Regions from separate parts of the Lawsonibacter asaccharolyticus genome, predicted to be linked through region 1. Evidence: predicted binding sites of a transcription regulator. Region 1 holds the regulator's gene; the other holds the start of a gene.
What was found. The regulator HrcA, encoded in region 1, represses chaperone genes, less so after heat shock. The targets are predictions, from matches to a motif close to TGTTAGCACTCNNNNNNNNNGAGTGCTAACA.

Region 1 (15,668 bases):
ATAGTCGGCGTCCACCACGTCGGGTCCGGCGCCGCTGCCGCCCGCCTGGCCGCCGAAATTGGCGCCGCCCATGTCCGGGCCGGGGCCGGCCTGACCGCCGTTCTGCTGATACAGCTTCTCGCTGACGGCGTAGAACGCCTTCGTCAGCTCCTCGGTAGCCGCCTTGATGGCCTCCACGTCGCTGCCCTTCTGGGTCTCCTTCAGGTGGTTCAGTGCGCTCTCCACGCTGTTCCTGTCGGACGCGGGGATCTTGTCGCCCATGTCCTCCAGGGTCTTTTCCGTCTGGAACACCATCTGGTCCGCCTGGTTGCGGATGTCGGCCGCCTCCCGCTGTTTCTTGTCCTCGGCGGCGAACTGCTCCGCCTCCCGCACGGCCTTGTCGATGTCGTCCTTGGACATGTTGGTGGAGGATGTGATGGTGATGTGCTGCTCCTTGCCGGTTCCCAGATCCTTGGCGGACACGTTCACGATACCGTTGGCGTCGATGTCGAAGGTGACCTCGATCTGCGGCACGCCCCGGCGGGCGGGGGCGATGCCGTCCAGGTGGAAGCGGCCCAGGGTCTTGTTGTACTGGGCCATCTCACGCTCGCCCTGGAGCACGTGGACCTCCACGGAGGTCTGGTTGTCGGCGGCGGTGGTGAAGATCTGGCTCTTCTTGACCGGGATGGTGGTGTTGCGCTCAATCAGCTTGGTCATCACGCCGCCCATGGTCTCAATGCCAAGGGACAGGGGGGTGACGTCCAGCAGCAGCAGGTCCTTTACGTCGCCGGTGAACACACCGCCCTGAAGGGCCGCGCCCATGGCCACGCACTCGTCGGGATTGATGCCCTTGAAGCCCTCCTTGCCGGTGAGCTTCTTCACCATCTCCTGCACGGCGGGGATACGGCTGGAGCCGCCCACCATCAGCACCTTGTGGATGTCACTGCCAGACAGGCCGGCGTCGTTCATGGCCTGACGGACAGGGCCGGCGGTGGCCTCCACCAGGTGGGCAGTGAGCTGGTCGAACTTGGCCCGGCTCAGGGTCAGGTCCAGATGCTTGGGGCCGGTGGCGTCGGCGGTGATATAGGGCAGGTTGATGCTGGTGGAGGTGACGCCGGAAAGCTCGATCTTAGCCTTCTCGGCGGCCTCCTTCAGGCGCTGCATCGCCACTTTGTCGCCGGTGAGGTCGATGCCCTCGGTCTTCTTGAACTCGGCGGCCATCCAGTCCATGACACACTTGTCGAAGTCATCGCCGCCCAGGCGGTTGTTGCCGGCGGTGGCCAGCACCTCGATGACGCCGTCATCGATGTCCAGGATGGATACGTCGAAGGTGCCGCCGCCCAGGTCGTAGACCATGACCTTCTGGGACTCCTCCTTGTCCACGCCGTAGGCCAGGGCCGCGGCGGTGGGCTCGTTGATGATCCGCTTCACATCCAGGCCGGCGATCTTGCCCGCATCCTTGGTGGCCTGGCGCTGGGCGTCGGTAAAGTACGCGGGGACGGTGATGACCGCCTCAGAGACGGTCTCACCCAGATAGGCCTCGGCGTCCGCCTTCAGCTTCTGAAGGATCATGGCGCTGATCTCCTGAGGGGTGTACTTCTTGCCGTCGATGCTCACCTTGTAGTCAGAGCCCATCTCACGCTTGATGGAGATGATGGTGCGGTCGGGGTTGGTGATGGCCTGGCGCTTGGCCACCTGGCCCACCATACGCTCGCCGTCCTTGGAAAATGCCACTACAGAGGGGGTGGTGCGGTTGCCCTCCGCGTTGGGGATGACGACGGCCTCGCCGCCCTCCATGACAGCCACACAGCTGTTTGTCGTACCTAAGTCGATACCAATGATCTTGGACATAATTTCGTTCCTCCAATATGAAAAGATTTGTATTTACAAGGTCAAAAGATGAAAGAGAGCAGATAAAAGACAAAAGAGAACAGGAAGCACATGCTGGCCGTCAGAAACAGGGCGTAGACGGCCGGGTCCAGGCAGAGGCACTGCCGGCAGGCTTTTTTCCGGATCATGGGATCTCTCACTGAGCTGTCTCCTCCATTCTGTTTTCCGTCAGTTGGCGACCTTCACCATGGCAAAGCGGACCACCTTGTCTCCCAGCCTGAAGCCGGCCTGGAACACCTCGGCCACGGTATTTTCTCCAAAATTCTCATCTTCAATGTGCATTACCGCGTTGTGAAGGGTGGGGTCAAAGGGCTGTCCCAGGGCCTCGATCTCGGTGATGCCCAGCTTTTCCAGCACAGTCTTCAGCTGGTTCATGGTCATCTCCACGCCCTTTTTATACGCCTCGTCTGCAGTCTCCTGCTTCAGGGCCCGTTCCAGATTGTCGTACACCGGGAGGAATGCCAGCGCGGCGTCCGCCTTGGCGTCGTTCCAGATGGCCTCCTTCTCCTTGGCAGTCCGCTTGCGGAAGTTGTCGTACTCCGCCGCCAGCCGGAGATATTTCTCCTCCTGCCGGGCCGCCTGGTCCTTCAGCGCCTCCAGCTCATCCATCAGAGGGTCGGTGGCCCCGGCCTCCGCTTCGGCCGGCTCCTCAGCCGCTTCCTTCGCGGCCGCCTCCTCCAGCTGATCGTCCAGCTCGGGGGGCGTCTTGTTCTTTTCTTTCTGACTCATGGGCTATCCTTTCCTCCTATTCCTGCGCCTGCCCGTCCCCGTCTCCTTCTCCGGAGGGGAGCTCTCCCTTGCCGAACATCCGGGTCAGGCTGTCGGCGAAGTAGGACAGGCGGGCGGTCACCTTTGCATAATCCATACGGGTGGGGCCCACCACACCAATGACGCCCCGCATGTTGTCGCCGATGTCATAGCTGGCCATCACCACGCTGGTGTCCTTCAGGGCCTCGTTCACATTTTCCGGGCCGATAAGGATGTTCATGTTCCTGCCGCCGTCCAGGGCGACCGGCAGCTTGGATGCCTCCGACTCCTCTGAAAGATAGGTCATCAGCGGCTTAGCCTTGTCCAGGCTGTGATACTCCGGGTGCTCCAGCAGGTGGGTGATCCCGGCGGTGTGTACTGTCTTGCGGCTCTGCTCCTCCAGGATCTCCATGGCAAAGTCCACCACCAGGGAGATCATCTCAAAGGCACCTGGGGCGGAGTGGGCCTCCATCTTTTCCAGTGCCTCCAGCATCTCAGCCAGTTCCAGCCCCACAAAGGAGCTGTTGAGCACGGCGGAGAGCAGCTGGAGCTGAGTCTCGGACAGCTCTCCCGGCACCCGGATGATCTTGTTTTTCACCACGCTGGTGTCGGTCATCACCACCACGATGAAAGCGCCCTTCTCCACCATCAGCAGATCGTACCGCTTCACTGTCACCCGCTCTGGGCCGGCCGCGATGGAGAACACCGGGTAGTCGCTGATCTGGGAGAGGACCTTGCCGGCCTGGTCGATGACCCGGTCCAGCTCCTCCATCTTCAGGTTCAGCGCTCTGTTGATCCGCTCCGTCTCCTGAAGGGTCAGCTGGTGCTGCCCCATCAACTCGTTGACATACAAACGGTAACCTGCGGCGGAGGGGACCCGCCCGGCGGAGGTGTGAGGCTGTTCCAGCAGCCCCATCTCGGTCAGGTCTGCCATCTCATTGCGAATGGTGGCGGCGGACACATCCAATCCAGCCAGCTGGGCGATGGCCTTGGAGCCCACCGGCTCGGCGGTGTTGATATAGGTCTCCACGATGGCCCGCAGGACCCGCTTTTTCCGGTCGGTCAGTTCCATTGCACGCTCACCTCGGTGTTTTTCTAATTTTAGCACTCATATTCCCTGAGTGCTAACGATAGAGTACCACCGGACCTCCAAATTGTCAATAGTTACTTTATGAATTTATTTTGAACAAACGGAAGAAGCCCTCTGCGATCTGTTTTTTGCAGAGGGCTTCTGAAATTGCTAATGAGTCCGTCCAAACATGGACGATATCCCGCTCCTTAAATACCCAGCCGCATTCCGCCGGTGAGGGGCTCCACCCGGTCCCCCAGCTCCTCCTTCAGCAGTGCAAAGGCGGCAGGACCAGTGCAGTGCCCCGTCCACAGGTGCTCCACACCCAGCTCCAGCAGCGCGGCGGCCACCTGGCGGACATAGTCCGGGGGACAGTTGAGCGCATTGGCCCCAGGACTGAGCATATGCAGGCCGCCCAGCAGGGCATACACCCGCTGTCCCGGGAACTGGTCCAGCACGCCCTTCACGATGTTTACCACACCCCCATGGCAGCAGGAGTTGAGCACCACCAGCCCCCGCCCGGTCTCCAGCACCATGGACTGCTCGTGGGAAAAGTCGTCGGGCAGGAACCGGTCCTCCCCCACCTTGCGCAGCAGATTGGGCTCCCGGCTGGCAAAGGGCCCGCCCCGGACGGTCTCCGGCGCCAGCCAGGCCCCGGGGCAGAGGGGGTACAGCCCATCCACCGGCACGAAGCGGTCCCGGAAGCCCTCCCAGATCTCCCGATGGATGCCCACAAATCTGGGGGAGCCTCCCGACTTGGAGTAGTAAGCCTCCCCCGCCTGGGGCCGTATATACACCGGGGCCCTGTCATTGAGGGCAAAAAAGGCCCGCAGGCCGTCGGCATGGTCGTAGTGTCCGTGGGACAGAGCCGCCAGTTCTACCCCATCCAAGTCCACCCCCAGCTTTTGGGCATTGTCCGCAAACCGGCCGGAGGAGCCCGCATCCAGCAGAAAGCGCCTGCCCCGGTACTCCAGGAAGAAGGACAGGCCGTGCTCCGCCTCCAGCCCCTCCCGGGCCGTATTTTCCATCAGGACCGTGATCCGCAGGTCCGGTGTCATCCCGCTCCACTCCTTTATTCTTTATTTGTTTTCTTCTGTGTCTGACGCTCCCCTCAGGACAAACTGGTGAACAGCTGGGCCTGAGCCTCCTTCAGCCCCTGGACCAGGGCGTCCACGTCCTCCCGGGCGGTGTCGTAGGAGAAGCTGATCCGCAGTATGCCGTCCAGCTGGGGTTTGGGCAGCTTCAGGGCCGCGTACACATGGCTGGGCTTGCCCTTGTGGCAGGCGGAGCCGGAGGAGACATAGATCCCCCTGTCGCTGAGGAAGCGGAGCACCACCTCGCTCTTGTAGCCGGGCAGGGTGACAGGGAGGATGTGTGGGGCGGTCCCCGCCCCGATCAGCTCCAGCCCCGGCACCTGCTCCCGCAGGGTGCGGGCGGCGTAGTCCTTCAGTTCCCGCATGTGGGCCAGGTCCCGCTCCAGGCTGGCCCGCCCCGCCTCCACCGCGGCGGCAAAGGCGGCGGTCTGGGCCGTGGGCTCCGTGCCGGAGCGCAGTCCCTCCTCCTGTCCGCCCCCCCGGATCAGCGGCGGCAGCCTCAGCCCCCGGCGGATATACAGGGCCCCGATGCCCTTGGGAGCGTGGACCTTGTGCCCGCTCACCGCCAGGGTGTCCACCCCCAGCTCCTCCGGGGTGAAGGGGACCTTCAGAAAGCCCTGGACCGCGTCACAGTGGAGCAGGGCGGGGCAGCGGGCCGCACGGATGGCGCGGGCGGTCTCGGCCACCGGGAGGACGGTGCCCAGCTCGTTGTTCACCAGCATCATGGCCACCAGGATGGTGTCCGGGCGCAGGGCCGCCTCCACCTGCTCTGCCGTGATGATCCCTTGCTGGTCCGGCTGGAGCCAGGTGACCTCATAGCCCTGCCGTTCCAGCTCCCGGATGGGCTCCAGCACCGCGGCGTGTTCGATGGCGGTGGTGATGATGTGTTTTCCTTTCCGCCGGTTCTTCTCCACTGCGGCGGCAATGGCCCAGTTGTCCCCCTCAGTGCCGCAGGAGAGGAAGTACACTTCCTCCGGGCGGCAGCCCAGGCCGGCGGCCACTTGTGCCCGATGCTCCTTCAGCCGTCCCGACGCCTCCTGGCCGAAGGCGTACCGGGAGGATGGGTTGCCCCACTCCTCCGTCATGGCGGTCACAGCCGCCTGAGCGGCCTCCGGCCGGGTCTGTGTGGTGGCGGCATTGTCCAGATAGTGAAACATAGTTCTGATTTCCCCCTGACGATCAAGTATTTTTCATAATATGCCCACTTCTGCGGAAAGTCAAGAAATCCCGCCTGCTCCGGCCTGACAGAAAAGCGCCCCAGTCCTTCCCCTCCAGGGGAGAAGGCATGGCACTGCCTCGCCCCTTTTCCCAAATTCGTCCATTTGATAAAATATTCCTCCGGTCAGAGAGCGGGCTTTTTTGACCGGGCGGTAAAGATTCCGTGACCAAAGTGTGAAGGTTGGGGAAAATTCCTTGACGGCGGAGGCGGATGTGGCTATGATAGCCCCAATCACTCCAGAGCGGAGTGAGAGACCCAAGGCCATCGTGGAAAAGGAGGAAACGATGAAAAAGCTAGTATCTGTATTTTGTGCCGGAGCCCTGCTGTTTAGTCTGGCCGCCTGCGTCGGAGGCGAGACGCCGACAGGGAGCGCGTCCGGGAGCCCGGACCCCGGCACCTCCGCCCAGGAGCCGGCAGGCTCCCAGTCCTCCGCCGGCAGTTCCAGTCAACAGGCGGACGGCTCGGCCGGCGGGAGCCAGGCCCAGCCCCAGGGGACAGAGTACACCCTGTACATCGGCATGGATGGGACATTTCAGGAATACCCTATGACCTATGAAGGGGAGCTGGACGAGCAGGGCCTGGTGCCCGCGGAGGCCATGATCGCCGGTATGGCGGAGCTCACCGGCTGGAACCTGGATCTGGCGGACGAGATCACCAGCGGTCCGGGCGGCATGACGGTGTCTTTTGCCGACACCTGCTCCATCTTTACCGGTCCGCCGGACCCCCAGAAGGAGGAGTTCCACGTGTATGACGCGGGGGAGCTGGCGGCCACCATCCTGGACAGCATCCAGCATACCCTCCAGTACAACTTTGTGGACCCGGAGAAGGGGGAGCCCTCTTCCCTGGACATCTACTACTGTGACGCCGCCGGGGAGAGCATCACCATCCCAGGCCTGGACGTGACCATCCCCATGGACACCCCTTACTCCGGGCTGGCGATGGCATGAGACGGTCGAAAAAGCGGCAAAGCCGCTTTTTCGAGAAAGATGCAGTCTGCCGCGCGCAGGCGCGAACTCTGCGAGGCTTTTTTCGGCAAACTGAGGCTCCCTGTCTCCCCCTTTGGGAACAGGGAGCCTCTTTTCTTTTTTATGCATGGGTCCATCCCATCGTTTCATGGAAAGTAAGCGGACGGTCCCTTGCACTTTTGGAAGGACTGTTTTATAATACGCATAGAAACGCTCCGGCCGCGGGAAGAGAGAGAAGGACCTGCGACCGGAAATCGAAGAAGAAGGAGAACGTCATGACAGCCAGTGAGAAAAAGCAACTGATGGCCAACGCCTGCAAGGTGCGCATGGGCGTCATCGAATCCACCTATGGCGCCAAATCCGGCCATCCCGGCGGAAGCCTGTCCGCCTCGGACCTGTTTACCTATCTGTACTTCCGGGAGATGAAGGTGGACCCCGCCGACCCCAAGTGGGAGGAGCGGGACCGCTTCGTCCTTTCCAAGGGACACACCGCCCCCGGCCTGTACGCCGCCCTGGCCCTGAAGGGCTTCTTCCCCTGGGAGGAGCTGAAGACCCTGCGCCACATCGGCAGCCGCCTCCAGGGACACCCCAACATGAACGAGACCCCCGGCGTGGACATGTCCACCGGCTCCCTGGGCCAGGGCGTGTCCGCCGCCGCCGGCATGGCCCTGGCCGCCAAGTACCAGGGGAAGGACTGCCGGATCTACACCCTGCTGGGTGACGGCGAGATCGAGGAGGGCCAGCCCTGGGAGGCCTTCATGTTTGCCCACCAGTATAAGCTGGACAACCTGTGCGTCATCATCGACAATAACAACCTGCAGATCGACGGGAAGATCACCGACGTGATGAGCCCCTACCCCATCCCGGAGAAGCTGCGGGCTTTCGGCTTCCAGGTCCGGGAGATCGACGGCCACGACTTCGAGCAGATGGAGTCCGCCTTTGACGAGGCCAGAGCCACTAAGGGCGTCCCCTTCGCCATCATCATGACCACCATCAAGGGCAAGGGGGTCTCCTTCATGGAGGACGTGGCAGGCTGGCACGGTAAGGCCCCCAACGACGAGGAGTACAAGACCGCCATGGACGAGCTGAAAGCCCGCCTGGCAGAAGTGGAGGGGATGTAAGATGGCAGATGTGAAGAAGATCGCGACCCGGGACAGCTATGGCAGCGCGCTGGCTGAGCTGGGCGCCTCCCATCCCGACCTGATCGTGTTCGACGCCGACCTGGCCGGCGCCACCAAGACCGCCGTATTCAAGAAGGCGTTCCCCGACCGCCACTTTAACTGCGGCATCGCCGAGGCGGATATGATGTCTGCTGCCGCCGGCGCCGCCGCCATGGGACTGGTCCCCTTTGCCTCCAGCTTCGCCATGTTTGCCGCCGGCCGCGCCTTTGAGCAGGTGCGCAACTCCATCGGCTACCCCCACCTGAATGTGAAGATCGGTGCCACCCACGGCGGCATCTCCGTGGGCGAGGACGGGGCCTCCCACCAGTGCTGTGAGGACTTCGCCCTGATGCGCACCATCCCCGGCATGGTGGTCATGTCCCCCTCCGACGACGTGGAGGCCCGGGCCATGGTGAAGGCGGCCTATGAGCATGAGGGCCCCGTATACATGCGCTTCGGCCGCTCCGCCGTGCCGGTGTTCCACGAGGAGGATGGCTTCACCTTCCAGATCGGCAAGGGCGAGGTGCTCATGGACGGCTCCGACGTGGCTATCATCGCTACCGGCCTGCTCTCCTATGAGGCGCTGGAGGCGGGCAAGGCCCTGAAGGAAGCCGGGATCAGCGCCCGGATCATCAACATGGCCACCATCAAGCCTCTGGACGAGGAGCTGGTGCTGAAGGCGGCCCAGGAGTGCGGAAAGATCATCACCTGCGAGGAGCACTCCGTCATCGGCGGCCTGGGTGAGGCGGTGTGCGCCCTGCTCAGCGAGAAGTGCCCCACCCTGGTGCGCCGCATCGGTGTCAACGACGAGTTCGGACACTCCGGCCCCGCCGCCGACCTGCTCAAGCAGTTCGGCCTGAGCGCGGAGCATATCGTGGAGGTCGCCAAGGACTTCTGCGGCAAATAAGTGGACGGCGGCCCCCTGTTCCCCCTCGGGACAGGGGGCTTTTATTGGGCAAAAATATAATTATCGCCAGATAGTGATCATTGCGCCATAGCATTTGCTGTGATCGAGAAAATCGCAATAGCAATAATTTGAAAGGAGCGATTATGGCAAAGCTGATACAGGAACTCAGCATCGGCGGGAACCTGCGGAAACTGCGGGAGGCCCGGGGGCTGACCCAGGAGGATGTGTGCGCCAGGATGGCACAGCTTGGCAGGCCCATGCTCCAGTCCGCCTATTCCCAGATCGAGACCGGGCGGAGAAATCTGTTCGTCAGCGACCTGATTGCCCTGAGGACCGTGCTGAACGCCCAGTACGACGATTTTTTCCGGGGGCTGGTGCCCATCGACCGGTACAAGGATGAGACGCAGACGTGAGAAAACCAGGTGCCGCCCCGGGGGCGGCACCTGGTTTTTTAGTCTTAAAAGGGACCTTTGTCATTTTGCCCGCAGCATCCGGCTGGCGTTGAGGATGGCCAGGACCGAGACGCCCACGTCGGCGAAGACGGCCCACCACATGCCCACATAGCCCAGAGCGGACAGGACCAGCACCAGCCCCTTCACCGCCAGGGCGAAGACGATGTTCTGACGGACGATGGACAGGGTCTTGCGGGCGATGCGCACCGCCTGGGCCAGCTTGGAGAGGTCATCGTCCATAAGCACGATGTCCGCCGCCTCGATGGCCGCATCAGAGCCCAGCGCTCCCATAGCCACACCGATGTCCGCCCGGGAGAGGACGGGGGCATCGTTGATGCCGTCCCCCACAAAAACAAGATTTTCCTTGGGCTGCTTCTGGGCCAGCAGGCGCTCCACCTGGTCCACTTTGTCTCCGGGCAGCAGCTCGGCGTGGAACTCATCCAGACCCAGCTCCCGGGCCACGCCCTCGGCGGCGCTCTGGGCGTCGCCGGTGAGCATGACCGTGCGGCGGACTCCGGCGGCCTTCAGGTCAGAAAGGGCCTGGGCGGCCTCCGGCTTGGGTTGGTCGGAGATGACGATGTGACCGGCGTATTCCCCATCCACCGCCACGTGGATGATGGTGCCCATGTGGCGGCAACGGTCCTCAAAGGAGATCTGGAACTGGTCCATCAGTTTCTGATTGCCGGCCAGCACGGTCCTGCCATCCACCACGGCCTGGACGCCCCGGCCGGCGATCTCCTTGACGTCGGTGACCCGGGCCGGGTCTGGGGCGGGCCGGCAGGCGGCCTGGATGGACAGAGAGATGGGATGGGTGCTGAAATGCTCCGCCAGGGCGGCCAGCTCCAACAGTTCCTGTTCGCTGAGCTGCTGGGGGTGGATCACCGTGACCTCGAAGGTGCCCCGGGTGAGGGTGCCGGTCTTGTCAAAGACCACGATGCCTGCCCGAGCCAGGGCCTCCAGGTAGTTGCTGCCCTTCACCAGAATGCCATGCTTGGAGGCACCGCCGATGCCGCCGAAGAAGCTGAGGGGGATGGAGATCACCAAGGCGCAGGGACAGGACACCACCAGGAAGTTCAGCGCTCTGGGGACCCACACGCCCCAGCCTCCCTCAAGCAGCAGGGAGGGGATAACGGCCAGGGCCAGGGCGGCAAAAACCACGGCGGGGGTGTAGTACCGGGCGAATTTAGTGATAAAGTGTTCCGCCTTGGCCTTCTTTTCGCTGGAATTCTCCACCAAGTCCAGGATCTTGGCCACGGTGGATTCCCCAAAGGGCCTGGTGACCCGGACATGGAGCAGGCCGGACAGGTTGACACAGCCGCTGATCACCTCGTCCCCGGCGGCTACGTCCCGGGGAAGGGATTCCCCGGTGAGGGCGGCGGTATCCAGCGCGCTGTTTCCCTGGGTGACTATGCCATCCAGGGGGACCCGCTCGCCGGCCTTGATGACGATGGTGTCTCCCACCGCCACCTCATCCGGGTCCACCTGGACCAGCTGGCCGTCCCGTTCCATATTGGCATAGTCAGGACGGATGTCCATCAGGGCGGCGATGGACTGCCGGCTGCGCCCCACAGCCACGCTCTGGAAGAGCTCGCCCACCTGATAGAAGAGCATGACGGCCACGGCCTCGGGGTACTCCCCGCAGCCGAAAGCGCCGATGGTGGCGATGGACATGAGAAAGTTTTCGTCAAAGACCTGGCCGTTGCGGATGTTCTTCACCGCCCTCCACAGTACATCCCAGCCGATAACAGCATAGGGGATGAGGTAGAGCAGGAGAAGGACCACCCCCTGGGCGGGGACGGTGTAGAGGAGCAAAAAGAGGACGGCGCTGATTAGGATGCGGGAGAGCATTTTTTTCTGCTTTTTTGTCATGGCGGTTCCCTCCAGAGTCGGGGACAGAGGGGAAGCTCCCCTCTGTCCTGTTTTATTTCACCAGGATCTCGCAGTCAGGCTCCACTTTTTTGCAGACCCTGACTGCCTCCTTCACGATCTCATCAAAGCGGGCGTCATCCCCCTCGATGGTCATCTTCTGGGCCATAAAGCTGACGGAGGCAGCGGTGACGCCGTCGATCTTCTGGACGGCGGCCTCCATTTTGGCGGCGCAGTTGGCACAATCCAGGTCTACCAGTTTGAACGTCTTTTTCATCTTCAACACTCCTCAAAACTTTTGATGGGTCATGGTCTCATTACCACCGAGTCCACCGGGATACAGCTGGACGGGACGGAACACGGTTGGAGGGAGGCACCGCCCCCTCCAGAAAGGCGCAGCAGGCTGGCACGGCGGTCTCCTCCGCCACCGCCCGGCGGTCCCCCTCTTCGGCCAGGGCATAGGCAAACGTGATCCGCAATGAAAGAAAGCCACCGCTCACTCTTCCACGTGTTCCATCCCCTGGCTGATGATGCGGCAGACGTGCTCGTCGGCCAGGGAATAATAGAGGGTCTTGCCATCCCGGCGGAATTTGACCAGCTTGCTGCTCCGCAGGACCCGCAGCTGGTGGGAGATGGCGGACTGGGTCAGTCCCAGCAGATCAGCGATGTCGCACACGCACAGCTCGGACCGGAGCAGGGCGTAGAGGATCTTGATCCGGGTGGAATCCCCGAAGATCTTGAACAGGTCGGCCAAGTCGCTGAGCACCTCATCCGGCGGCAGGACCTGACGGACCTGGTCCACCGCGCCCTGGTGCACCTGGGTGATCTCACAGTGATCGACGAATTCCATAGCGGTCTCCTTCCTAACGATTAAACATATGAGCGCTTGTTCATATATTATACTATGACAAGGGAGCCCATTTGTCAAGAGGAATTTTTAAATTTTCCAAATACCGGTGGAGATTTGGAAAAAAGGCTGATATAATGAGGGCTGCCCCCGAAAAAGGGCCAAAAACAGACGCCGGGGACAGAATGACGGAGAAAAGGAGCATGTTCCATGAATGAGATGTTGAAGCTGATGCACGACCGACGCAGCACCCGGGCCTACCGTCCCGAGCCGCTGCAGGAGGCGGTGATCCAACAGATCCTGGAGGCCGGCCGTTTCGCGCCCAGCGGGATGAACAAGCAGCTGAACCATTTTTATGTGATCACGGATCCAAATTATTTGGCAGACCTCACCGCTCTGGTCAGCCGCAAGATGGAGAACTACCGGGACAAGGACTTCCGCTATGGAGCCCCGGTGCTGGTTCTGGTGACCAACCAGAAGGAGAGTACCACCTGCGTCCAGGACGCCTCCTGTGCCATGGAGAACATGATGCTGGCCGCCTTCTCCTTAGGAGTAGGCTCCTGCTGGATCAACCAGCTCTACCGCACCCGGGAGGACCGGGAGGTCCAGGAGAAGCTGGCGGAGATCGGCGTGACGCCGGAGGAGATGCCGGTGGCCGCACTGGCCCTGGGCTGGCCCGCCGTGGACTTCCCCGGCCCCCGGGAGAAGACCGGGAACCTGGTGTCTTGGGTCCGCTGAGGCGGGGAACAAAAATTTTTCAGATCAGGGGGAACTTTTTGGGCAGGACCGTCGTCCAATGTAGGGTAAGACGATCCCAGGCGGATCGATCCCCCTAAAAAGGAGTTTGATCTGAAATGATGAAGCATCGCACCTTTGCCCTGTTTTTGGCCCTTGGCCTTTCCCTCTCCCTGCTCTCTGGCTGCGGCCCCAAGGAGAGCGGCAGCACCTCCCAGCCTGGCGGCAGCACCTCCTCCAGCCAGGGGAGCCCCGACGCCTCCCAGCCCGACATTTCCCTGCCGGATGCCAGCGCCCCGGACACGAGCACACCGGAGGAGAGCGCACCGGAGGCCCCCCAGCCTCCGGTGGACGAGCCGGAGGCGGTAGCGGCGCTGGCGCTGGATAAATCCGACTTTTCCCTGTTCAAGGCCGGGAGCAGCTATCAGCTGAAGGCCACAGTGTCCGGGGTGGATGCCCCCAAGGTGACCTGGACCTCCAGCGATGAGACGGTGGCGGCCGTGTCCCAGGACGGCACCGTCACCGCAGTGGCCCGGGGCACAGCCACCATCACCGCCGCTGTGGAGGGGACGGAGCTGCGTGCCTCCTGCACCGTCCGCTGCAAGCTGCCGGAGGATCAGCCCGTTTCCGGCGGCGGGAACAGCTCCTCCCAGGGGAGCGGGAATGGAGGCAGCTCCTCCCAGGCGCCCGCGGCGGACCAGGCAGACCTGTCCGCTTTTTATACCCAGCTGTCCGGGGACTATGAGTTCCCCTCCTTCATGCAGCAGGCCGACCAGGAGCTGATGGATATCTTCTACCCCGGCCTGAGCGCCGTCTCCTCCCAGCAGATGCTGGTCTATGTGAACCAGATGAGCATGAACATGGGGGAACTGGCCCTGATCGAGGTTACGGACAGCAAGGACGTGGATGGGGTGAAGGCCATCCTCCAGGCCCGGATCGATGGCATGATCAACGGCGGCGCCTGGTATCCCGAGCCCACCCGTATCTGGACCGAATGCTCCCGGGTGGTGTCCAACGGAAACTACATTTTGATGGTGGTCCATGAGCAGTGCGATGCCATCGCAGACGACTTCAACGCGCTCTTTTGAATCTGAAGCACCCATTCCGCAGGCGGGCGAGCTTTCGCCCGCCTGCGCTTTGAGGAGGACTCTCTTATGGTATTTTCCACCCCCCTGTTTCTGTTTGTCTATCTGTCACTGACCTTGCTGCTCTACTATGCGGTCCCGCTGAAGGGGCGGAATTTGGCCCTTCTGGCGGTAAGCCTGTTCTTTTATGCCTGGGGCGAGCGGATCTATGTGGTCATCATGGTAGCTTCCACCCTGATCGACTACACCCATGGGATGCTGGTGGAGCGATGTAAGGCCCGGGGCAACGACCGAGGCGCCCGCTGGGCGGTGGCGTCGTCGGTGTTTTTCAACCTGGCGCTGCTGGGCTTTTTTAAATACTGGGACTTTTTGGCCGCCTCCTTTCAGGCGGTGGGGCTGAACTTCATGCCGGTCCTGAACGTCCATCTGCCCATCGGCATCTCCTTTTACACCTTCCAGACCATGAGCTACACCATCGATGTCTACCGGGGGGACGCCCGTGCTCAGCGGTCGCTGGTCAACTTCGGCACCTTCGTTACCCTGTTCCCCCAGCTGATCGCCGGCCCTATCATCAAATACAAGGATCTGGGAGATCAGATCGACAGCCGGACCTGCACCGTGGAGAAGTTTGCCTCCGGCGTCCAGATGTTCGTCATCGGCCTGGGAAAAAAGGTGCTCATCGCCAACAACGTGGGCATGCTGTGGGAGAGCTACAAGGCCATGGCGCCGGGGGACCTGACCGTGGCCGGGGCCTGGCTGGGCGTGCTGGCCTTTGCCATCCAGATCTACTTTGACTTCTCCGGCTATTCGGATATGGCGGTAGGCTTGGGACGGATGCTGGGCTTTGAGTTCATGCGCAACTTCAACTACCCCTATATCTCCAGGAGCATCACCGAATTCTGGCGGCGGTGGCACATCTCTCTGTCCACCTGGTTCCGGGAGTACCTGTATATTCCTCTGGGGGGCAACCGCTGCTCCAAGGGGCGGTGGGTCCTGAATCTGTTCCTGGTGTGGGCGGCCACCGGCATCTGGCACGGGGCCAGCTGGAACTTCGTGCTCTGGGGATTGTACTTTTGGGTACTGCTGCTGGTGGAGAAATTTGTCCTGCTCCGGTGGCTGAAGCGGGCCCCCGGTGCGGTAGGCCATCTCTACACCCTGTTTTTTGTGCTGGTGAGCTGGACCATCTTCGCCATCGAGGACTTCGGACAGCTGGGGGAGTACCTGAAGGTGATGTTCGGTCTGGGAGGCGTGCCCCTGATCGATGGGGCTTTCAAGTACTACGCGGCCAACTATCTGCCGGTCCTCTGCATCTCTGCCCTGGCTGCCACCCCGCTGGGGGCGGCGGTCTACCGCAGGCTGAATGTCCGCACGGCCCATATCCTGGGGGCGGTACTGATCCTGGCAGGGCTGTTGTTGTGCACTGCCTATCTGGTGGACGGGACCTATAACCCCTTCCTGTACTTCCGGTTCTGAGGAGGAGATATCATGACCAAAGCGTACAGCATTTTTCTCACCGTACTCTTCACGGTGTTCATCGGGGGCGTCCTGGTGATCAGCGCCCTGCTGCCCAAGGAGGAGTTCTCTGAGATGGAGAACCGCTTCCTCCAGAAGCCGCCGGAGCTGAGCATAGAGACCGTGAAAAATGGGAAATTC
Region 2 (15,668 bases), 310 kb from region 1:
GCATTACCGTAGTCGTATTTTTTATCCTGCACCTCACCGGGAACCCGGTGGAGCTGATGGTCTCCCCCACCACCTCCAAAGAGGAAATGGAGATCCTCAGTGAAGAGATGGGCTTCAATGACCCCCTGCCCGTCCAATATGTCCGCTTTCTGAAGGGGGCGCTGGTGGGGGATTTCGGCACCTCCTACTACTACAATGAACCGGCCATGTCCGTGGTGCTGGAGCGGGCGCCTGCCACCCTGACGCTGGCCTGTGCGGCCCTGCTCATCTCCGTGGTACTGGGCATCCCGGCAGGCATTGTGGCGGCTGTGAAGCGCAACAGCGTCTCCGATGCCGTAATCCGGGTGCTGGCCCTGCTGGGCCAATGCATGCCCGCCTTCTGGCTGGGCATCATGCTCATCATGCTCTTTGCTGTGAAGCTGGGCTGGATGCCCACTGGCGGCGCAGAGGATGGCCTGCGTTCCCTGATCCTGCCCGCCTTCACGCTGGGGGTCTTTTCAGCGGCCACCATCTGCCGGCTCCTGCGCAGCAACCTCATCGAGGTGCTGGGCAAGGAGTATATCGATGTGGCAAAGGCCAAGGGTCTTCCCAAAAGCAAGATCATCGGCAAGCATGCCCTGAAAAACGCGATGAGCTCCATCATCACCATCCTGGGCATGCAGTTCGCCTCTCTGCTGGGCGGCTCGGTCATCACCGAGCAGGTCTTCGCCTGGCCGGGCGTGGGACGTCTGGTCATCCAGAGCATCACCACCAGCGACTTTGCGGTGGTGGAGTGCATCGTCTTTCTGATGGCGGTGATCTTCGTGGTGATCAACTTCATCGTGGACGTGCTGTATTGCGTGATCAATCCCCGCGTCCGGCTGCAATGAGGAGGTAGGATCAGTGAAAAAAGGATTTAAAAGCGCCTGGTCCAGCCTGAAGAACAGCAAGACCGGCATGTTTGGGCTGATCCTGGTGCTTCTCATCATCATCTGTGCCATCTTTGCCCCGCTCCTGGCGCCTTATGACCCGCTGGCTCAGGACGTCATGATCAAGCTGAAGGACCCCATCTGGGGCGCTGACCCTGTGGCCGGCCATCTGCTGGGCACTGACCAGCTGGGCCGCGACATTCTCTCCCGTCTGCTGTACGGCGCCCGCGTCACCCTGATCGTAGCTCTGGCCGGCACCGTAGTAGGCGGCATCGTGGGCGTGGTCCTGGGCAGCCTGGCCGGCTACTACGGCAAATGGGTGGACGCGGTCATCATGCGCCTGGTGGACATCCAGCTCTGCTTCCCCTTCACGCTGCTGGCCCTGTTTATCGCGGCAGTGCTGGGCTCCAGCCTGGGCAATGTCATTTTGATCGCCGGCATCACCAGCTGGGTGCGATACGCCCGCCTGGTCCGCGGCGAGATCCTGGGCATCAAGGAGATGGAGTATATTGAGGCCATACGCGCTGCCGGCGGCACCGATGCCCGCATCATTTTCAAACATATCCTGCCCAATATCATCAGCCCTGTCATCGTTATCGCCACCCTGGAGATGGCCAAGATCGTACTGATCGAGGCCTCCCTCAGCTTCCTGGGCTACGGTGTCCCTATCACCATCCCCACCTGGGGGCGGATGCTCAGCGAAGCCCGTGACAACATTCTCACCGACCCCTGGCAGTGTATCTTCCCCGGTCTGTGCATCACGCTGACCGTGCTGGGCGTCAATCTGCTGGGCGACTGGCTGCGGGATTACCTGGATCCCAAACTGGATGTATAAGGGGGGAGCTCAGTTATGCAGAATGAACCTATGCTTTGCGTACAAGATCTCAGCGTCAGATTCAAGACCAAATACGGCTCCGCCGCTGCGGTGAACCACGTCAGCTTCTCCTTGAAAAAAGGGGAGAAACTGGGTCTGGTGGGGGAGTCCGGCTCGGGCAAAAGTGTCACTTCCAAGAGCATCATACGCCTGCTGCCCACCCCGCCCGCTCAGATCACCGGGAGCATCCGCCTCAACGGGGAAGAGCTGCTCACCAAGACCGAGCGCCAGATGTGCAGGGTCCGGGGCAACCAGATCTCCATGATCTTTCAGGAGCCCATGGTCAGCCTGGACCCCCTGTTTCCCATTGGAGACCAGCTTGGAGAGGTGGTCCGCCTCCACAAGAAGGTCTCCCAAGCCCAGGCCAACGAGATGTCTATCGAGATGCTGCGCACCGTGGGCATCCCCAGCCCGGAGACCCGACTGAAGCAATATCCCTTTGAGCTGTCCGGCGGCATGCGCCAGCGCGTCATGATCGCCATCGCTCTTCTATGCGACCCGGAGCTGCTCATCGCGGATGAGCCCACCACCGCCCTGGATGTAACTATCCAGGCCCAGATCCTGGACCTGCTCCGGTCCATAAACGAAAAGCTGGGCACCTCCATCATTCTTATCACCCACGACCTGGGCGTCGTGGCCTCTATGGTGGATACTGTGGCAGTGATGTACTGCGGCCACATCGTGGAAAAAGCTGATGTGCGCACCATCTTCCAGCACCCTCTTCACCCCTATACGGAGGGACTGCTCCGCTCCATCCCGCACATGGATGACAGCCAGGGGGACCTGGCCACCATCGAAGGGTCGGTCCCCAGTATCTATCACATGCCGGAGGGCTGTGCCTTTCACAACCGCTGTGCCTGCTGCCGGAAGATCTGCACCCAGAAACAGCCTCCCCTCCTGACCCTGGATGGGGAACACACCGTCCAGTGCTGGAAATATACGCCCCAGTGGGACGAGGAAGGGGGGAGCGATCATGTCTGAACGCCCGATCCTGCTCCAGGCCGACCACCTGAAAAAATGGTTTCCGGTACGCAAAGGGGTCTTCTCCAAGGCCGCCCAGTACGTCAAAGCCGTAGACGACGTCTCCCTGGTCATTCGGGAGGGGGAGACCCTGGGCATCGTCGGGGAGTCCGGCTGCGGGAAATCTACCCTGGCCCGCACCATGATGCGGCTCATCGAGCCCACCGAGGGCACGGTCCTTTTTCAGGGTCAGGATCTGACCAGTGCCGACAAGGAGAGCCTGCGCCGGATGCGCCGGGATATCCAGATCATCTTTCAAGATCCCTATGCCTCCCTCAATCCCCGCCAGCGGGTCTCCGATATCCTCGCTGAGCCTTTTCTGATCCACAAGCTGGGCAGCCGGGAGGCCGCCATGAAGCGCGCGGAGGAGCTGCTGGATCTGGTGGGACTGTCCCAGGACAGCATGCGGAAATTCCCCCATGAGTTTTCCGGCGGCCAGCGCCAGCGGCTTTGTATTGCCCGCGCCCTGTCCGTCAGTCCCAAGCTGATCGTCTGTGACGAGTGCGTCTCCGCCCTGGATGTGTCGATCCAGGCCCAGATCATCAACCTGCTCATGCACCTGCAGCAAAAGCTGGGCATCGCGCTGGTCTTCGTCTCCCATGATCTGCGTGTGGTACAGCACATCTCCACCCATGTGGCGGTCATGTACCTGGGCAAAGTGGTGGAATATGCGGAGAAGCAGGAGCTCTTTGCCCACCCCACCCACCCCTATACCCAGGCTCTCCTCTCCGCCGTCCCCCTGCCAGACCCCACACGGCAGCCGGAACGCATCATCCTTCAGGGCGACCTGCCCAGCCCCATCGCCGTCCCCAGCGGCTGCCCCTTCCACCCCAGATGCTTTGCCGCCATGGCAGAGTGTGCCTCTGCCGTCCCGGAAGCCAGGGACATCACGCAGAACGGACATATCTGCAGCTGCCTGCTGTGCGGACAGTCTCAGTCTTAAGGAGGTATTTCTGTATGAATTCCCAATATCAGCACGCCTATTGCCAAGTGAGCGGCACGCCCTTCGAGCAGGGCGTCCAGCAGGGGCAGGAGCTCTCTGATGCCATCCGCCGCAACCTGGCTTCCGTCCACCGGAAGCTGGAGCAGGAGAAGGTGGACCTCCAGGCCTATCAGGCCTTTGTGAACCAAAACCTCCGTTTCTTCCAGGAGCAGCGGCCTGAGATGTACGAGGAGCTCCAGGGCATCGCCCAAGGCAGCGGTCTGCCCCTTGACGACATCCTGCTGCTGAACATCCCCGCCTATTTCCTCTGTGAGTCCTTCCGTCACATCACGCAGGAATGCAGCATGCTCTGTGTCCGGGGACAGGCTGCCGCTGACGGCTGCACCTACATCATCAAGAACCGGGATATGGGCATGCCCATGGAGCAGGCTCTGGTCCGCCACATCTACCCCGACGGCCAGGAGATCATCGAGGTGGGTGGGGCCGGTATCCTCACCTATCCCGCTGTAGGCATCAACAGCCATGGTCTGGCTGTGACCACCACCGGCTTCTGGACAGAGAAGGACCCCACCCGCATCGACCGGGTGGAGGAGGCCGATATCTTCCTCAATGTGCGGGTCCTCCTCTCCTCCTGCAGGACCGCCGCCCAAGCGGTGGAGTTCTGCCGCACCGCCCCCCGTATGAACGGCCTGAACGTCATTGCCGCCGACCCCACAGAGGCCTATGTCATCGAGATGACCTCCGACGAGATCTATGTGGAAAAGGATGAGGGCAGGGGGGTCCTCTTCCGCACCAACCACGTGGTCAGTGACCAGCTCAGCCATTTCAATCCCCCAGAGGAGAACTACCCCTCCACTCACAAGCGCTATGACCGCATTGCCCAGATGGTAGAAGAGCGCTACGGCTCCCTCCGGTTCCAGGATCTCTACCGCATCATGTCAGACCACACCAACGAGCCGAACTGTATCTGCCGTCATCCCCACGAGGGCGTCCCCGCCACCACCGTTTCCACCACCCTCTGCGTGGTAGAGGACCGCGAGGTGTGGACTACGCTGCAAAATCCCTGTCTGGCCCTGCCCCATGTCCAGATCGGAGAGCCCTCTGCACAGTGAGTCCCCTGTGCCAGGTTCTGGCCCCGGTACGCACCGTCCCTTCTCTTTATTGGTTCCCAATATCAAAAAATGGTCAGCAGAAATTCTGCTGACCATTTTTCTCTTTTCGCTTTTTGATGCTTCAGGCAGGCCGCTCAATCCTCCTGACTGATCCCGTCCAGCACCATATGCCCGTCAGAGAGAAGGGCTCCGCCGCAGCCGTCCACCCGCTGGGTGCCGGCAGCGTGGTACTCCCCGTCCACATACATGACGCTGTTGAGCATGGTGCTCATGGCCTGGTCCACCGGGACCCGCACCGGCCGGTGCCCCTTCTGTTCCAGAAGCCGGATGGTGTCCTCTGAGATCCCGAACTCCAGCTCCAGTCCCTGCTCCCGGGTCAGGCAGTTGAGGTAGGGCTGGCGGACCAGCTGCTCCGGCAGCATCCCAAAGTCCACCGCATTGACGATCCCCTGGAGGGTTCCGGTGATAATCCGGGGACCGCCCGCCGCGCCGATGGCCAGATAGGGCCGTCCGTCCTTGAACACCATGCTGGGGGCCATGGAGGACAGAGGCGTCTTCCCCCCCTGGATGCTGTTGGCGCTTCCATAGGTCAGTCCCTGGCTGGTGAGTGCGCCCGGCTTGGCGCTGAAGTCGGACATGGCGTTGTTGAGCACAAAGCCGCAGCCGTCCACCACGATCCCGCAGCCGAACCAGTCCCGTACAGTCTGGGTCTGGGAGACCGCGTTCCCAAAGCGGTCCATCACTGCAAAGTGAGAGGTGTTTCCTGGGTACTCCTTGGCCTCGATCCCCTCCGCCGGAGCGTATTCCCCCGCCGTCTCCGGTGATGAGAGGGCATACCGCTCCGCCGCATGGGCCTTGCTGGTCAGCCGCTCCACGTCCACCTGGACGAAGTCGGGATCGCCCAGAGCCACGCTTCGGTCCGCAAAGCCCAGCTTCATGGCCTCCGCGATGGCATGGATGGAGGCGGCGGTGTTGTGTCCCATGGCGGCCAGATCGCTGTGCTCCAGAATGTTCAGCATCTCCACCACGGCGCATCCGCCGCTGGGCGGCGCGAAGGCCGCCACCTCCAGCCCCCGGTAGGTGGTCTTCACCGGGGTACGGTACTTGGGCTGATATCGGCTCAGGTCCTCCAGGGTAAAGCACCCGCCCCGCTGGTTGATCTGCTCCACCATTTTCCGGGCCACCGGCCCGGTGTAAAAGGCGTCCGCCCCCTCCGCCGCCACCAGCTCCAGCAGGCCGGCCAGCTCAGAGTTCACCTGCTTCTCACCGAAGCGGTAGCGGCTCCCGTCCGGCTTCAGATACAGCCGCCGGAACTGGGGTGAAAGATCCAGCTTCCGCCGGACCGAGTCGTCCTCCATGGTGAGCTCTCCGGTATAACTGGTGCCGAAGCCCTCCCGGGCACAGCGGATGGCGGGAGCCGCCGCCTGCGCCAGCGTCATAGTGCCGTACTCCCGCAGCATGGTTTCCATGGCTCTCAGCAGCCCCGGAATGGCTACCGACTGGCCCCCCAGGTCCTTCCACTCGTCCTGGACCTCTCCATCCTTGAGGAACAGGTCCTCCCCCGCCTTGGCGGGAGCCACGCCCCGGGCGTCCAGCGCCAAGACCTTCTGATCCCGCTGGGAGTACAGCAGGCTGAAACAGCCGCCCCCGATGCCGGAGTGGTGGGGCTCCACCACAGAGAGGGTCAGAGAGACCGCCACGGCGGCGTCAAAGGCGTTCCCTCCGGCCCGCAGCATCTCCAACCCCGCCCGGGTGGCATAGATATTGTTGCAGCTGACCGCTCCGCAGTCCCCGTGGGCGGAGGGCTTGCTCCACCGCGAGGGCCACATGTACTGCTGCTTCTTTGCTTCACTCATACTTGATCCGCTTCCCTTCCCGGCCGCGCCGGACAGTGTTTTCATCGAGTCTTGTTCGGATTCTATTATTCCTTCGCCAAACCATGCATCTTTTTACTGGTCGCCAGAGATACCACAACACCCACTGTATAGCTGACCAGCACTGTGGGGTAGACCGCCTCCAGTGTGTCGGTCAGGCCCAGCAGCATCCAGGCCACACCTACCACCATGCCGCTGGCCATGGCCCAGAAGGCCCCCTGCCGGGTGCAGCGCTTCCAGGTCAGGCCCACCAGGATGGCGAAGCTCACCGGGGCGGCGGCCACGTGCTGCAGGGTGAGGAACAGGTTGGTGAGGGCGGCGCTGGGCATGATGACCGCAGGGATCAGAGTCAGGTAGGCAAAGACGAAGGTGATGATCTTGGACAGCTTCAGCAGCTTGGCGTCGTCCACGTTGGGATTGATGTCGTTTTTATAGACATTGGTAATGATGGTGCCTGTGGCCAGCATCATGGTGGCCATGGTAGCCGCGATGATCATGGTGGCAAAGGCAAAAATGATCCCAGCGAAAGCCGGATTGCTGAAGGTCTTGATGGAGTAGGCAAATGCGGTGGCACCGTCGCCCAGGTCCGCACCGGACGCCTTGGCAAAGATGCCGCAGGTGGCGGTGAGCAGGCAGATGGGGGCAGCCAGCACATAGCCCAGGATAGAGCCGGTGCGGGCGGCGGAAGCGCTCTTTGCGGCCAGCAGGGGCTGGAGCACGGACTGCATCACTGCGGTGGACAGGCAGCCGCCCAGGATCCAGGCGATGATGCGCTGGGTGGGCATATTGCCCATGGAGGAGTACTCTGCGGGAAGTTCAGAGAGCATCACGGTGAAGCCGCCGAACTTGGGCAGCGTCATGAGCACGAAGGCAATGAGCAGGATGTAGATGCCGAAGCATACGATGCGCCCCACAGCGGACATGCCCCGCATGCCGGAGAAGCTGGTGTAGATCACGGCGATGGTCAGGCCGATGAGCATGGCCAGCGTGATGTTCAGACCGGGGATGGCGATCTGGATGATGGAAGCCACGGTCTTGAGCTGATAGGGGATGTACAGGAAGCCGTAGACGATCCAGGCGTAGGAGTACAGGCGGCTGGTCTTGGTGTCGAAGCGCTTTTGCAGATAGATGGGCACCGAGTCGCCGGGCATGTTGTTGCGGATCAGCTTGGCGAACAGGGCCAGCGCGATGAAGTAGAAGGAGCCGGCGATGGAGTACCAGGCCCCGGAGATGCCCAGGGTGTAGCCGTTCTGAGCCGCCCCTACCACGGCCATGCCGCCAATCTGCCAGGCAGCAAAGACACAGCCCAGAGTCAGGGGGCCCATGGTCTTGTCACCGCCCGACCACTGGTTGGCACTTTTGATCTTGGTGCCGGACCAGACACCGATCCCCACGATAATGACAAAGGTCACGATCCATGTTGCGATTAACATACGGTTCTCTCTCCCTTTTGTTTATTTGCAGCGGATGCCGGCGCCGCCCCGCCTCCGGATGCGGAACAGATACCGCCCACCGCAGCTGCTCAAACCTGCCTGTGCCCTCCCCTTGCAACATATTACATTTTTCCTGTTTTATTAAATATGTAATATATTACTTGAGTTCTAAAAAAGGAGAGCGCGCAGAACCGCTATTCTGTTCGCTCTCCAATACACTTGTTTTATGGCCTTATCATAAGATATTTTAGGGGCAATGTCAAGAACTTTTTCGAGCTCTGGTTGAAAACATTTTATATGGGATATATTTACATATTCAGACAAGTCAAACGGCCGCATCCTCCTGGGACACGGCCGTCCATGTTTTCTTCCACTATTCCGCCCAGAAACGGCTGACGGTGCGGCGGTAGGAGTTGGTCAGGTGTCGGGCCATGGCCTGCTCTGCCCGCTCGGCGCTCCCTTCCGCGATGGCATCGCAGATGGCCACATGCTCATCAAAGACGATCTTGGCGTCGATGGAGTTGTTATACACCGACTTGACCTCAAACCGGAGATAGTGGTCCAGGAGCAGCTCGCACTCCCGGTAGAGCAGGCGGTTCTGAGTGGCCGCCGCCACTGCCCGGTGGAAGATGTGGTCCAGGCGGTACAGGTGCTGCCCATCCCTGGTGGAGAGCTGGTCCCGGAGGCGGTCCAGGCTCTCCCGCATGGCCTGAAGGTCCCGCTGGGCAGCACGGTTCGCCGCCAGCTTCGCGTTGATGCACTCGATATACATCCGGGTCTCCAGGATGTCCCGGGCGTCCCGGTCAGACACCGGCACCACCTGCACCCCCTTGCCCCGGGAGAAGGAGACATAGCCGTCCTTCTGGAGCTCCAGCAGAGCCTCCCGCACCGGGGTTCGGCTGATGCCCAGCTCCTTGCAGATGTCGTCCTGGGAGTAGATGGCCCCTACCCGAAACCGGTTGAAGAGGATCGCCTCCTTGATCAGGCGGTATGCCTGTTCTTTATAAGAGGGCGTGGCCCCCACATCCTGTCCGCCAAACAGCTCCTCTGCCATAAGCTCTCCTCCCGTCCCATGCCAGCTTTTCCCCATCTTACCATCCCCGGACGCCCGGTGTCAAGCGGAGCTACGTACCTGCTCCCGGGGCAGCGGGGTCTTAGCGGATCAAGGCTCCCCGCGCCGCGGTGGAAGGTGCTGTCCTCCCCTGTGCCACTCCATATGGTACTCTTCCCGGCCGGTGTTCTCCTCCCGCTCCGCGGCCCGGATGGCAAAGCCCTCCCGCTGGTAAAAGCGGACCGCCGGGCTGTTCTCCCGGTACACGTGGAGTGTCAGGCTCTCCCGCCCCTCCTTGGCCCGCTCCAGCAGCGCCCGCCCGATTCCCCTGGACCGGGCGGCACGCCGGACGAAGAGCCCCGCCAGATAGTCGCCGGTCAGTCCCGCAAAGCCCTGGAGCCCCTCCCAGTCCTGATAGACGAACACCTGGGCGGCGGGCAGCGCCGCCCGCACCTCCTCCATATGGTCGCACCAATAGCTCTCAGGAAGAAAGCAGTGGGCTTCCAGGTTGGCGTCCAGCCAGATCTGCATCACCTGGTCCAGATCCTCCGGACGGAGAGCCCGGATCATAATGCCGCCCCCCCTCTTACAGCCCGTTGACCACGTTGGTGGGCCGCTCTCCGTTCAAAATATGCCGGGCGTTGGTCCACATGGTCAGATGCGCCTTGGCAAAAGCCCCCCCGGAGCTGCCCCCCAGGTGGGAGCTGTAAACCACCCGATCTCTGACCTCCGGCGGCAGGTCCACCAGAGGGTGGTCGCCGGGGGTGGGCTCCGGGAAAATAGTATCCAGCGCCGCGCCCCGGATGGTCCCGTCTATGAGTGCCTTCCGCAGGGCCTGGTTGTCCACCAGGTCGCCCCGGCCGCAGTTGACCAAGATGGAGTTGGGCTTCATCCGGGCCAGGAAGGCCCCATCCACCATCTCCCGGGTCTCGTCGGTGACCGCGCAGTGGAGCGAGATGATGTCGCACTGGGCGGTCAGCTCCTCCAGAGGCAGATAGGTCACCCCAAAGTCCTCCTCCACCTGAGGCGGACGGCGGTGGCGGGTGTAATAGTATAGCTTGCAGCCGAAGCTGGCCAGCCGCCGGGCGGTGGCCTGGGCGGTGTCTCCAAAGCCCACCAACCCCACCGCACACTGGAACAGGCCGGGGGCGTGGGCGGCGATGGCCTTCTGCTTCATCTGGATCTGTTGCCCCTGGATGACCGCGTTGTGTCCAGGGATGCCGAAGCGCAGAGCCATCAGCATCAGCATGATGGTGTGCTCCGCCACCGATTCCGCGTTGCACCCCTTATTGTTGCACACATAGATCCCCCGCTCCCGGGCGGCCTGGCAGTCGATGCAGTTGTACCCTACACCCTCAGAGTGGATCATCTTCAGCTCTGGAAGCTGGTCCATCACATCGGGACCCACATCCGTGATGGCATCCACAAAAATGATCCTCGCGTCCGCATTTTCCTGGGCCGCCTGGACATAGGTCTGGTCCGGGCGGCGGAACACCAGCTCCACCGGCATCTCATCCGCAAATGGGGGCCGGTACACGTCATAGCGGTCTCTGGGGCCAAAAACTAATATCTTCATGGGGTGCCCTCCTTATTTTAATTGTATGACAATTATACCACCCGTTTTTCGCCAATACAAGGGGAGCCTTTCTGCAAAATATTAGCACTCTTATTTATTGAGTGCTAATATTTACACTTGTGACACATCTGTGTAACAAAAAATTCATAATCCCTCACTATAATAAAGCCAAAGTTCAGAGAGGCCCGGGCCGGAGGATGCTCCGCCCGGGACCGAAAGGAGTTTTGACTTATGTATATGATCCCCTACACCCGCCGCAGCAACAGCAGCATGATGGATCTGTTTGACGAGTTGGAGCGCAGCATGTTCGGCGAGAGCGGCCGCCGCACGCCGGTCTTCAGCACTGATATCCGGGACGAGGGCGCCCACTACCTGCTCCAGGCCGACCTGCCCGGCTTCCGCAAGGAGGACATCGATCTGGATGTAAAGGACGGCGTGCTCACCATCTCCGCCAAGCACCAGGCCGATGACCGCACCGCCGCCGACAACTACATCTGCCGGGAGCGCCGCACCGGCAGCTTCTCCCGGTCCTTCACCCTGGACGGCATCCAGGAGGACGCCATCCGGGCCTCCTATCAGGACGGGGTGCTGGAGCTCATTCTGCCCAAGCGGCAGGAGGTCCTTCCCCAGTGCCACAAGATCCAGATCCAGTGAGGTCTCCCCAGCCGCGGTCAGGCGGAGCCGGCGTACCGGCTCCGCCTGACTCTTTTCCAAATCGCGTTTCTTCCAAAACTCAATTTTCAGTTTGTGTGCCCCTGCAGGACGCAGCACACAAAAGTATGGAAACTTGAAAAAAGACTTGCAAATCTTGTCCAATGGCTCTATACTAATTTTAGCAGTTAAGTTTATCGAGTGCTAAAGTTTAAGAATCAATATAGATCGGATCTAGGAGGTGTTCCTTTTATGAATATGAATCAATTTACCCAGAAATCGTTGGCCGCCATTCAGGGCGCCCAAGACATCGCCCTGGAGTACGGGCACCAGCAGATCGAGCAGGCCCATCTGCTCATGGCGCTGGTCCAGGACGGCGAGGGGCTGATCCCCCAGCTGCTCACCAATATGGGCCTGACCCTCCCCAGCTTCCAGGCCGCCGTCCAGCACGAGGTGGAGAAGCTGCCCCGGGTCTCCGGTGGAGGCCGGGAGGCGGACAAGGTCTATGTGGCTCAGGACGTGGACCGTGCCCTGAAATCCGCCGAGTCCGCCGCGGCGTCCATGAAGGATGAGTATATCTCTGTGGAGCACATCCTGCTGGGCCTGCTGGACAGTGCCAACAGCGCCCTGAAGGAGCTGTTCCGCACCTACAACGTCACCCGGGAAAAAGTGATGCAGGCCCTGACCTCTGTCCGGGGCAACCAGCGGGTCACCAGTGACAACCCTGAGGAGACCTATGACGCCCTGAAGAAGTACGGCACCGACTTGGTGGAACGGGCCCGCCAGAACAAGCTGGACCCGGTCATCGGCCGGGACGACGAGATCCGCAATGTCATCCGCATCCTCTCCCGCAAGAGCAAAAACAATCCCGTCCTTATCGGGGAGCCCGGCGTGGGTAAGACCGCCATTGCCGAGGGACTGGCCCAGCGGATCGTGAAGGGAGACGTGCCCAACAGTTTGAAGGACAAGACCATCTTCTCCCTGGATATGGGCAGCCTCATCGCCGGGGCCAAGTACCGGGGCGAGTTTGAGGAGCGGCTGAAGGCCGTCCTCAACGAGGTGAAGAAGTCCGAGGGGCGTATCATCCTCTTTATCGACGAGCTGCACACCATCGTAGGGGCGGGCAAGACGGAGGGCTCCATGGATGCGGGCAATCTCCTCAAGCCCATGCTGGCTCGGGGAGAGCTGCACTGTATCGGCGCCACGACCCTCAACGAGTACCGGCAGTATATTGAAAAGGACGCCGCTCTGGAGCGCCGCTTCCAGCCTGTCATGGTGAATGAGCCCACGGTGGAGGATGCCATCGCCATCCTCCGCGGCCTGAAGGAGCGGTACGAGGTCTATCACGGCGTCAAGATCACCGACGGGGCCATCATCGCCGCCGCCACTCTCTCCAACCGCTATATCACTGACCGCTTCCTCCCCGACAAGGCTATCGATCTGGTGGATGAGGCCTGCGCCATGATCCGCACCGAGATCGACTCCATGCCCACCGAGCTGGACGTCATCCAGCGGAAGATCATCCAGCACGAGATCGAGGAGGCCGCTCTGAAAAAAGAGACAGATAAGCTGTCCCAGGAGCATCTGTCGGAGATCCAGAAGGAGCTCTCCGACATGCGGGATGAGTTCAACGCCAAGAAAGCCCAGTGGGAGAACGAGAAGAACGCCATTGGCAAGGTCCAGAAGCTCAGGGAGGAGCTGGAGGAGGCCAACGCCCAGCTGGAGAAGGCCCAGCGGGAGTACGACCTGGAGCGGGCCGCCCAGCTCCAGTACGGCCGCATCCCCGAGCTGAAAAAGGCCCTGGAGGCGGAGGAGCAGATCGCCAATGAGGGGCGGCAGCGTTCCCTGCTGCGGGACAAGGTCACCGAGGAGGAGATCGCCCGCATCATCGAGCGGTGGACCGGAATCCCCGTCTCCCGGCTCATGGAGGGGGAGCGTGAGAAGCTGCTTCACCTGGAGGACATCCTCCACCAGCGGGTGGTGGGCCAGGACGAGGCGGTACGCCTGGTGTCCGAGGCCATCCTCCGCAGCCGGGCCGGCATCGCTGACCCCAACAAGCCCATTGGCTCCTTCCTGTTCCTGGGCCCCACCGGCGTTGGTAAGACCGAACTGGCCAAGACCTTGGCTGAGGCCCTGTTCGACAGCGAGAAGAACCTGGTTCGCATCGACATGAGCGAGTATATGGAGAAATTCTCCGTGTCCCGGCTCATCGGGGCTCCTCCCGGATATGTGGGCTATGAGGAAGGCGGCCAGCTCACTGAAGCGGTGCGGCGGAAACCCTACTCCGTTATCCTCTTTGATGAGGTGGAAAAGGCCCACCCGGACGTATTCAATATATTACTTCAAGTATTGGACGACGGTCGTATTACAGATAGTCAAGGCCGCACCGTGGATTTCAAGAACACTATCATCATTCTTACCTCCAACCTGGGCAGCCAGTTCCTGCTGGACGGCATCGACAGCCGGGGGGAGATCAGCCAGGAGGCCCGGGAGCAGGTCAGCGATCTGCTCAAGCGGTCCTTCCGCCCGGAGTTTCTCAACCGGCTGGATGAGATCGTGTTTTACAAGCCCCTGACAAAGGACAACGTGACCCATATCATCGATCTGATGGCCGCCGACCTGAACCGCCGGCTGGAGGACAAACAGCTCACCGTGGTCCTCACCCCCGCGGCCAAGGAGGAGATCATTGCCAGCGCCTACGACCCCATCTACGGCGCCCGGCCCCTGCGCCGCTATCTCCAGCATACGGTGGAGACCCTTATCAGCAAGAAGATCATTGCCGACCAGGTGGAGCCCGGCTCCCGCATCACCGTGGACTGCCGGGATGGACAGCTCACCGTGGACAGCCGGGAGGTGCTCACCGGCGAGGTCATCGACGCCTGATTCCTCCCCTATTCCTCCTTTTTTCGGCGCGGACCTGCGGGCCCGCGCCGGATTTTTTCTTCCTTCTCCCTCTCGCTCCTTGTCTTTTCCCCCCGGATATGGTATATTGAGACCGGAAAAAAGCTCGGCTTTCGGGCCGCCTGGCGGCCCATGTCAATTTTAAGGAGTGGATCTGTCATGTTAAACCGCGCGTTCCGCACCGCCCTGTGCGCCGGCGCCCTTCTTCTGGCGCTCTGCCTGCCCGCCTCCGCAGCCCAGGAGGGGGATTTCTCCGTCCTGGTCAATGGGGAGGCCGTCACCTTTACCGACGCCGCCCCCCTGCTGAAGGACGGCCGTTCTTTCCTGCCCATGGTGGAGACCTTTGACGCCCTGGGCTTCGCCCAGGGGGATATCACCTGGGACGCCGCCACCCGCAGTGTCACCGCGGCCAAGGATGACACCTCCATCACCCTGACCATCGACCAGAAGGAGCTCACTGTGACCCGTGGGCAGGAGAACGCCGCTGAGACGGACACCATCACCACCGATGCCGCTCCCTTCATCGACGCCGCCTCCTCCCGCACCTACGTCCCCGTGGGACTGGTGGCCGGTGCCCTGGGGTACAACGTAGGCTGGGATGCCCAGACTTCTACTGTCATCATCGACGACGTAGATGCCATCCTGGCCGCCAACTCCGAGACCTACGCCATGATGGACCGGTATCTGGAGTACACCCGGGATCTGACCGGCGGCACCTGCAAGGTGGAGGGCAGTCTGGCAGTGGAGATGGAGCTCTCCTCCCTCATGACCGGCGGCATCCAGGGAGATTACTCCATGCTCCAGAGCGACAGCTCCGCTTTCCAGTTCAGCACAGAGCTGGATATGGAACTGTCCGCTCCTGATGCTGAGGTATCCGCCCAGATCGATCCCATCGACCTGGAACTGCGGGGCGACCTGGAGGAGGGCCTGTTCTACTTTTCCTCCGATGCACTGACCCAGATGTCCGATCCCAGCGTCACCGGCCTGTGGTTTAAGATGGATCTGAAGTCCATGATGGACCAGCTCTCCCTCCAGACCGGCCTGGACTACACCGACCTCCTGCTCATGGCCCGGGCCGCTCAGGACATGAGCTTTGCCGACTCTCTGGCCCTTATCCTGCGGGAGGTCCCCCTCACCTCCGCCTCCATGACCACTCGTGATCTCCTGGCTCTTTATAACAGCATGTTCTCCGACAGTGCCCTGGAACAGAAGGGGACCACTTATATCTCCACCACCCAGGCAGAGGACATGGACATCACCTTTACTCTGTTCACCTCCGACTCCAAGGTCACCGGCTATTCCATGACCATGAAGGCGGACCAGGA

Region 2: a site for HrcA is predicted at 10,871-10,901, ahead of L9O85_RS11955 (Hsp20/alpha crystallin family protein). Genes of this name have one in related genera too.

Annotation. Positions count from the first base shown of each region.
Region 1 is NZ_CP091870.1:2,790,494-2,806,161, reverse strand. It holds gene dnaK (molecular chaperone DnaK) at 1-1,830, opposite strand, end outside; gene L9O85_RS13495 (hypothetical protein) at 1,872-2,009, opposite strand; gene grpE (nucleotide exchange factor GrpE) at 2,038-2,598, opposite strand; gene hrcA (heat-inducible transcriptional repressor HrcA) at 2,615-3,688, opposite strand; gene L9O85_RS13480 (MBL fold metallo-hydrolase) at 3,895-4,743, opposite strand; gene L9O85_RS13475 (cysteine desulfurase family protein) at 4,797-5,936, opposite strand; gene L9O85_RS13470 (hypothetical protein) at 6,283-6,945, shown strand; gene L9O85_RS13465 (transketolase) at 7,239-8,084, shown strand; gene L9O85_RS13460 (transketolase family protein) at 8,086-9,030, shown strand; gene L9O85_RS13455 (helix-turn-helix domain-containing protein) at 9,174-9,443, shown strand; gene L9O85_RS13450 (heavy metal translocating P-type ATPase) at 9,504-11,351, opposite strand; gene L9O85_RS13445 (heavy-metal-associated domain-containing protein) at 11,404-11,625, opposite strand; gene L9O85_RS13440 (hypothetical protein) at 11,666-11,827, opposite strand; gene L9O85_RS13435 (ArsR/SmtB family transcription factor) at 11,845-12,198, opposite strand; gene L9O85_RS13430 (nitroreductase family protein) at 12,406-12,933, shown strand; gene L9O85_RS13425 (Ig-like domain-containing protein) at 13,050-14,018, shown strand; gene L9O85_RS13420 (MBOAT family O-acyltransferase) at 14,085-15,488, shown strand; gene L9O85_RS13415 (DHHW family protein) at 15,501-15,668, shown strand, end outside.
Region 2 is NZ_CP091870.1:2,479,080-2,494,747, forward strand. It holds gene L9O85_RS11905 (ABC transporter permease) at 1-869, shown strand, start outside; gene L9O85_RS11910 (ABC transporter permease) at 883-1,743, shown strand; gene L9O85_RS11915 (ABC transporter ATP-binding protein) at 1,759-2,763, shown strand; gene L9O85_RS11920 (ABC transporter ATP-binding protein) at 2,756-3,745, shown strand; gene L9O85_RS11925 (C45 family autoproteolytic acyltransferase/hydolase) at 3,760-4,857, shown strand; gene ggt (gamma-glutamyltransferase) at 4,992-6,713, opposite strand; gene L9O85_RS11935 (sodium:solute symporter family protein) at 6,779-8,164, opposite strand; gene L9O85_RS11940 (GntR family transcriptional regulator) at 8,538-9,218, opposite strand; gene L9O85_RS11945 (GNAT family N-acetyltransferase) at 9,327-9,785, opposite strand; gene L9O85_RS11950 (2-hydroxyacid dehydrogenase) at 9,802-10,791, opposite strand; gene L9O85_RS11955 (Hsp20/alpha crystallin family protein) at 11,023-11,445, shown strand; gene clpB (ATP-dependent chaperone ClpB) at 11,695-14,325, shown strand; gene L9O85_RS11965 (copper amine oxidase N-terminal domain-containing protein) at 14,503-15,668, shown strand, end outside.